One region of the Brachyspira pulli genome, then DNA from elsewhere that is predicted to be linked to it. Evidence: riboswitches for the same ligand, from Rfam matches in the RefSeq annotation. Region 1 holds a riboswitch; the other holds the start of a gene.
The links. A riboswitch is a leader RNA that binds a small molecule or an ion and turns the genes downstream of it on or off. The one in region 1 is predicted to bind thiamine pyrophosphate.
Positions count from the first base shown of each region.

Region 2: linked by a shared signal. The riboswitch ahead of R4K56_RS05315 (YjiH family protein) and the one ahead of R4K56_RS07295 (peptide ABC transporter substrate-binding protein) in region 1 are both predicted to bind thiamine pyrophosphate.

Region 1 is NZ_JAWLQI010000025.1:12,692-17,100, reverse strand. It holds gene R4K56_RS07300 (flavodoxin family protein) at 1-86, opposite strand, end outside; gene R4K56_RS07295 (peptide ABC transporter substrate-binding protein) at 714-2,321, opposite strand; TPP riboswitch at 2,490-2,605, opposite strand; gene R4K56_RS07290 (hypothetical protein) at 3,087-4,154, opposite strand.
Region 2 is NZ_JAWLQI010000016.1:29,401-33,809, reverse strand. It holds gene thiM (hydroxyethylthiazole kinase) at 1-194, opposite strand, end outside; gene R4K56_RS05315 (YjiH family protein) at 793-2,142, opposite strand; TPP riboswitch at 2,244-2,347, opposite strand; gene R4K56_RS05310 (class I SAM-dependent methyltransferase) at 2,391-3,158, opposite strand; gene R4K56_RS05305 (helix-turn-helix domain-containing protein) at 3,213-4,139, opposite strand; gene R4K56_RS05300 (DUF3226 domain-containing protein) at 4,245-4,409, opposite strand, start outside.

The DNA of each region.
Region 1 (4,409 bases):
TCTGCTCCTGCATCTTTAACTGCTGTTAAAGCTTGTTTTACTAATATTTCGCTGTTTCCATTATGTCTGCCAGCCTTCGTATTTATTTTTTGTAAATGATATTATCGAAGTTTATCGGAAATCTTATACTAAAAAAAATATATAAGTCCTACCTTATTTTAGATTATATAGCATACAATATATTAAAAAAATGTCAATATAAAAAAGTGAATACTTGATATCGGTATTATCAAGTATTCACTTTGATGATATAAGAATATGAATTTTTTATATGAAATAATTTTATATTATTTATTTTTTGTTTTATACTTTTCTATTATATCTTTTTAAATACATAATTTTTATAATATATACCTAAACAACTATATTTTGTCAAAAATAAAATTATAGTTTCTTTTTTATATCTGGGGCTTTGCCCACCACTCTGCGTACTTCGTAACACCCCAGTTCTTTTACGACCGAAGGAAGTACTGTAAGTATTGGTATAAAAGAACCTATATCCTCGACAGGCTCGGATACGCTTCGCGAAAGACTGCATTTTTGACCTAAAACTAGGGTATTACACTATATTTAATGTATATTCTTAAAATATAAAGTTCTAGCAATTGCGTTTTCGCGAAGCGTGCCGTAGGCAGCAACTTTTTTGTGCGGCAAAAAAGTTGATAATTCTATATAAAGTGCATCGGTTGACAAACTTAAAAATTTTCAGTATATCATTCTTCTATATATGCATAGTTAAATTTATATCTTCCCAAAGGCTCATCAATATAATTTTTTAATTTAGGATTCACTATCAAGAAATCAGTTCTATATATAAAAGGTATAATAGGAACTTCATCAAAAAGTATTGATTCAGCTTCTTTCAAAGCCTCCATTCTTTTTTGTGCATTTGTTGCAGTTGTAGCAAACTCTATTAAAGAATCATATCTAGCATTAGAAAATCCTCCGTAATTTATATCGCTGTAGCTAGTCATAATTTGAAGCATTGTAAGCGGGTCATTATAATCGCCAGTCCAGCTTGTTCTAGCCATTTGGTAATTTCCTGATTCTCTGAAAGGCAAAGTAATTTTTGATTCTTCTGTTCTAACCATTACATCAATATTAAGAGTATTTTTCCACATTTGCTGAATTGCTTCCAAAACTGTAGTATAAAAACCAGATGAAACTTTTACTTCAAGTATAGGGAAATTTTCACCATTAGGGTATCCTGCTTCAGCTAATAATCTTTTCGCTTCTTCTACATTATTACTATAATTGTTTGCTATTATATAATTACTGCTTTCTTCTCTGAAAGATTTTTCAAGTCCCTTTACTACAGGCGGAACGAATGCTTCTGCAGCTATTAGTTTTCCGTATCCTATATTTGATACTATGTAATTTCTGTCTATTGCAAGAGATAATGCTTTTCTTACTCTTTTATCTGATAATGTTTTATCTTTATTATTTAAATCCAAATAATAAACTCCTATAATATCGCTTACAGCCATTAAATTATCTTTTATTAAATTTTCTATTTCACCAATAGGAGGGGCATTTATAGAAAAATCAACATCTCCTGTTCTAACTGCATTAAGTGATATATATTCATCAGCTATCAAAACAAAATTAATTTTTTTAGCTACTTGATTAGTATAATTCCAATAATTAGTATTTATTTCAAAAGCTAATAATTCATCTGGCTTTCTTTCTACCATTTTGTATGCACCGTTACCAATATAAGTTTCAGACTTCCAAGTCCAATCATCACCGTATTTTTCTATTATATCTTTTCTTACCGGCATATAAACTCCTCCGGAAGCTAATATATCAGTAAAGTATAGGGTAGGTGCTTCAAGTTCTATTGTAAGAGTATTTTCATCTATAGCATTTACTCCAAGATTTTCTACTGGCTGTTTTCCTCTTATTATATCTTTAGCATTTTTTATATATTCCATTAAATAACTTATAGGTGATGCAGTTTTCGGATCAACTGCTCTTCTATAAGAATATACAAAATCATCTGCAGTAACTTTTTTTCCATCGCTCCATTTGGCGTTATCTCTTAAATGAAATGTATATGTAAGGCTGTCATCGCTTATTTCCCATTTGTCGGCAACACCTCCTACAATGTTTCCGTTTATATCTTTATCAAGAAGTCCTTCAAAAGCATGATTGATATAAATAAATCCATAAGTTTCATCATTTAAAGCTGGGTCTATAGTATTAAGTTCATATCCTAAATTCACAGTAATTTCATCTTTGATATTTTTTATTTCTTTTTTACAAGATATAATTAATATAAACAAAAATAATAGAACAATAAATTTTAGTTTTGAAGTCATAAAAAGCTCCTTAAATTATTAAATATAAAAGCGAGATTTTTATAACGCCGTTTGTCTTGTTTTATTGAATTGTATTTTAGTCTTGTTTATTTATTTTAGATTAAGATATTTAATAAAACAAGACCAACTTTAGAAAAGGTCTCATTTTATTAAATGTATAAATAAAAAATAATAAAAGAGATAATTCCCTACGCTGGCATTACCCAAACAGGTTATAAGGGTCGAAGTTTTATAAAATTATACAAACTTCCTCTCAGCCTTTTCAAGCTCCCCAAGTTGAAAAAATGATATAATATATTTTATTTTTTTCAATAATAAATTATTATTTTTTATTATTGCTAATAAAAATTGTTCGCTCTAAGGCTCTGTCAAGTAAACTTGCCAGAGGCTCACAATTTTTATAATTAGATTTACAATATTTAAAAATTATTATTTTTTATTATTGTTATGCTCGTCTACGCCTACAATAAGCTAGTGAGTAAACTCACTAGCTGGCTACGACTCGCTTTTTATATTTTAATTCTAATATTTAAAAATTATTATTATTTATTATTGTTATGCTTATCTACGAAGTCCGCTTTTCTATGTCGCCTAAATAATATTATCAATAAAATTTATATAATGATATTGTTAAGTTTTAAAGCGATAATAAAAATTATTTGCTCTATATTGTGTATAACTTAAAAGGCTATGCCAAATAAACTTTCAAACTCTACAATTTTTATAGCTAGCTTTATAGTTTTATTTATCAAAATGGTATTTAAACTATATTATATATGATTCTACCGGTTCATCAGGCAATAAATATGTTTCAGGATTTTTCATCATCATTTGAAGCATATCAGCTTGTGCCTTATAATACATAGATTCATAATAATCACCATTACGATAGTAATTACGATGATACATCATTAATTCATTTATTACTTGATTATATATAGTATAATTTTGTATTCTTGATTTAATTGCAGTATAATCAACTAATTGTATTATTTTATTATTAATATTAAAGAGCATAGTATCTTTTCCAGAATGCCATATTATAGATTTTTCATCATAATTTATAGGTGTTAATAAACTCCAATCACTTTCTTTAGCATATCTAGGATCAACATCTGTAACCATAAATAGATTTTTGCCAGCATTTTTTACATGTTCAGGTTTTATTACAAAGTCGGTTTCTCCTCTATCAAAAGCTGCTTTTATTTCATTTATAGGAGGGATAGGTAGAAAGTATCTGTAAAAATCGTATGTTACCATATAAGTATTATAAGTTTGATAATATACCTTATTGTAATATTCTACCCAGTTAGGAGGCGTAGGAGTTTTATCTCTTTTTTTAACTACTTCTAAATCTCCATAGAAATCATCTATATATGAGTCAATATCTTTAGGAGTTTCTCCTATAAATTTTTGCCAATCTATAAAATTTTCTGTAACCCATTTATCATCATTTTTTATTGATGTTAGAGTCCATACATTATTAACCTTTTGATACATATATTGCTTTCCATTTTCCAAATAAAATTTTCCATCATTATATTTAGCCTCAAAATCAGAAACATTTCCCCAAGGAGTTTTTCCTACTTCCTCCCAATTATTTGGATCGGACATATCTTTATCTCTATGTATTCTATAATATTTGTCTTTGCTTACAGTATAATCAGGTAAAATTCTTGAGCCATCTGGATTTTCTTCATAAAATGTTTCTCTAAGATCATATAAATAAATATAATCACCTACTAATGCCATTTTTAAACTTTCTAATCCAAATCTTCCTTGCCAGCTTTTTGGTTTAGAACTGTCTAATTGTGTAGGTGAAGGAAGATTCATATATGTATGATATTGACCATATTTCTGCCAATTTAATAAGTCAGTAGCTTTATAATAAATATCTGAATATATTAATTCCTTATAATATACTAAAAATTTTAGAGTTTGTCATTTTTTTAGTCAACTTTTTCCCGCCGCAAAAAGTTGCAAAAAGTGCAAGGATAGAATTAGTACTAAATCATACTAAAATTGTTTTACATGTAATATAAACTATTAATTTAAGCTAAAATATAGCCCTTCGCAAAGCGTATCCGA
Region 2 (4,409 bases), on a different contig from region 1:
ACAAGAGATGAAGCAATAGAAAGCATATCTTCAAATTCTTCTTTCTCAAATGTCATCACAGGAGAAGCTCCAACTGCAAGCAAAGCATTAGCTGTAATTTGCATAACAACGTAATTTGTAATGTTATGAACTAATGGGCATTTTGCTTTCATATCTGTGATAGCTTTAACTATGTCATTTTGTAAAGTATTCATTTTATTACTCCTTAATATTTTTATAATAAATGTTTTAACTGCAACATAAATATTAAAGTTAACTATATATGCAGCTGCGAGCCGCAGCACCTTCCCGCACGGCACTGTTTCATCTTATCAAATGTCAACTATATGTGCGGTTGATTACTCATCATTACACAAAATAAATAATTAAATAAAATATGAATAGTATGATTAAATACTAATTATTATTTATACTTTAGTAAAGCATATAAAAGTTTATTAAGTAAATAAATATATTTTCTCAATTTCTATATTTTATAAATATATTATTAACTTTTTTGCCGCTCAAAAAAGTTGCAAAAAACGCAAATGCTAGAACTTTATATTAAAAACATGTCTATTAAATATAGGGTATAGCCTATAAAAATGCAGTCTTTCGCGAAGCGTATCCGAGCCTGTCGAGGATATAGGTTCTTTGTGCCAATACCACAGGCACTCCCTACGGTCGCAAAAGAACTGGGGTGTTACGAAGTACGCAGAGCGGTGGTGCTAGTCCCCACAAATAACCTAAATTTAAAATTGTGTTTTTAGTATACACATAAAATTTTTCTTATTATTTTCCCTACGCTCTAGGCTATATTAAAAAGAAATATGCAAAAGGCACCGCCAATATCAAAGAAAATATTATTCTCTCTATCCATATAACTATAATATCTCTTATCCTTATTGGAATGTCGGTAGCAAGCATACAAGGAATAGGTGCTGCAAAATAAAGTATCTCAGAAACGCATACTATAGCTATTACACTTTTAGCTAATTGACTTGAATCCATAATAATACTTGAAGAAGAAAACATCTCAACTATTGTTATAGAGCAAGCCTTGGCAACTGTATAAGCCTCATCTCCTAGTCCTAGTAATTTTGTAAACGGTAAAAATATATAACTAACAAAATCAAATAAAGGTGTATAATTAACTATTAAAAGTCCTATAAAAGTTATAGCCATAAAATTAGGCATTATAGATATTGATATCAATAAACCTTCTTTGAGATTTTTTAATATGTTATCTAAAAAATTATTTTGTTTATCAGCAACCTTTACACCCTCATCTAATGCCTTACTAAAAATATTACCTCCTGTAAATTTAGGTTCTTCAATTACATCTCTATTCAAATAGCCTTTATCCGATTTACTTCTTAATGGATAAAGTCTTACTGTAATTGCTGTAACTATGAATGTGATAGCCAAAGTTCCCCAAAAGTATATATTCCATTTATCTATAATACCTAGAGTTTTGGCAACAACAACCATAAATGTAGTTGATACTGTAGAAAATCCTGTAGCTATTATACATGCCTCTTTGGTAGAATAGTATCCCTCTTTATAAACTTTATTAGTAATGAGAAGTCCAACAGAATAACTGCCTATAAAAGAAGCCAAAGCATCTATTGATGACATACCCGGAGTTTTCCAAATAGGACGCATTATATAACGCATAAATATTCCTACAAAAGCCATAAGCCCATAATCAATAAGAAATGATAAACATACCGCACCTATTGGTATAAGAACTGCAACCTGTGTTAATAGTCTGTAAGAGAAAGGAAGCATATTAGGTTTATGAAAGTCAGCAGGGCCTAATTTGAAATAAGCCATTATAACAAAAGGTATTGCAAAAAGTTTAATAATTGAAAATACTATTTCTGTTTTATTTTTATTCCAAGACTTATTTATAAAAGGAAATACTCCGCCTATCATAGTAATTATTATACCGTAATAAGGTTCAACGAATGGTATCTTTCTTATAAAACTTACTAAATGATCTATAGGTATCGATTTCACACCATTAATATTTATGCTGATAAAAAACATAAATACACCTACAGCACTTAAAATAAAAAATTTCAAATATGATGATTTACTGTATTTAATGGTCAAATCATTGTCTTTTAAAACATTCTCAGAGTTTGAAACATTATTCATAAAAATTTCCTTAAATATAAATTAATAATTTATAGAAACCTTAATGAAAATAATGAGTGTATAAGAATTAAAAAATGAAAATAATTTTAGAAAACTTATTTTAATAAATAAAAATATTTCCCTACACTGGCATTATCCAACAGGTTATAAGGGTCTAAGTTATAAAACTTACTCTCAGCCTTTACAAGCTCCCCTAATTTTTATAATATTATATAACAAAATAAAATTATTTCAATGACTATATACTACTATAAGCAATATTTTTTAGATTTTATTATAATCATCATTGGACGTCTTAATTCATTTTGCATTTCTTTATTATCTTTAAGCATTTTTTCTGAAGGTGTAGGCTCTGTAACATTTTCTATAATAAAACCATTATTGATAAGAGTGTTAATATAAGTTGTTATTGTTCTATGATATTTAACAACACTTTCACCTAAAAATTTAGTATTTCTTTTTCCCTCATAAAAATAATTATCAACAGGAAAACAAACTATTTCACCATTATCATTATACAGCCAATCCTGACTTCCGTACGCTGTAAATATTGGGTGCTCTGCTGAAAATACAAAATACCCGTCATCTTTCAAAAGAAGTTTTACTGTTTTTACTACTCTGTCAAAATCTTCTATATAATGCAAAGCTAAAGAACTTAAAACTATATCAAATTTTATATTCTTTAATTCTTCATCATTTTTTATATTTTCATCAATACTTTCAATAGAAGACATAAGCAATTTTATATTATCAATATTTTTAGTTTTCTCTCTTGCCACGTCAAGCATTTTACTTGATATATCGCAGCCGACTGCCAAATTAGCTTTATTTTGGGCAGCATAAATCAAATGCCAGCCGTAACCGCAACCCAAATCTAAAATATTTTTATTTTCGAAAGAAGGAAGTATATTTTTTAAGCTCTCCCATTCTCCTGCAGCATTAAGTCCAAATTTAGACCTTTCCATTTCGCTGTATTTATTAAAAAACTTTTCATCATTATATTTATTCTCAAGCATAACTTATTATCCTTTTATAATTTTATTATATAATAGTTTCAATAAAAAATATAATCAAGCTCTTCTTAAATTTCTTTTTGTAAACTCAATTATTTCATCTTCTGTCATCTTGTCAAAACCTAATCTTTTTTCTTCTTCAAGCATTTTTAATTCTTCTTCCTTCTCTCTTTGTATTTTAATTAACTCCATCTCTTTAAATCTTTCTTCTCTTTTTATCAATTCTTCTTTAGTGTAATGTCTTTTAATAGTTTTTTCTCTGTCGCCTTTAATCAAATAAATTTTTAAATAGCTTAAAAAATCAAGCCATATACATGATAAATTATCATTGTCTTTTACTTTTTCCTTTGCTAATCCAATACATTCCTTCCAATCAAATTTCCTATCATAGAAAATTGATTTAATTTCTTCCTGCTTGTATTTAGTTTTAAAAGAATGTACCTGATATAATTTACTGGCCTTACTTCCTGTAAGAAAATTAAAAGTATTAATAATCTCATTAACAAATAAATCAAAACAATGAGAGGGAGAATTTATTTCTTTATCTGATATTATTTTCGATGTTATTTTATCTGTTTGTACTTCTAATTTTTCTTTACTCTCTATATTATTTAAGTTATTATATTTATTATTATCTTTGGCTTTTTTGTCTATACCGTTTATGCTTTTTTTACTACACTGTATAGACTTTTTTGCTGATACATAATTTTTTATATATATTTTTCTTTTTTCATTATTCTGCTTACTTTTATCATAAATGCATTTTATATAGCCATACTCCTCTAACTGTTTTACAGCTCTTGAAATGGTATCTTTACTCACAGAATAAATTCCGGCAAAGTAATTATTATTAGCCCAGCAATAGCCTTTATCATTAGTAAGTGCAGTAATTTCTCCGTAAATTAATTTTGATAATGGCTTTAATCTTTTATCATATCTTACATCAGAAGGTATTATAGTATAATAGTTTTTATCATTTTTCATTAAATATCACCTTAAAAAAACTTTATACTATATGCAAAAAATATAATAGATTATAAGTTTATATTAGTGCGTTTTTGTAATTTTTTATTAATTTATTTTAATTTTTTAAATTAATAATCTTAAAAATTCTTTCAAATCATCTAAAATATTATTATCTAAGTCCCATATATCTTTTTTCATAGAATATTCAAAACTGCAGTATTTATTAGCTTGTTTCTGATCCGACTTACTGCAGGTATCAAATCTAATATAGTTACTTATATAGAACTT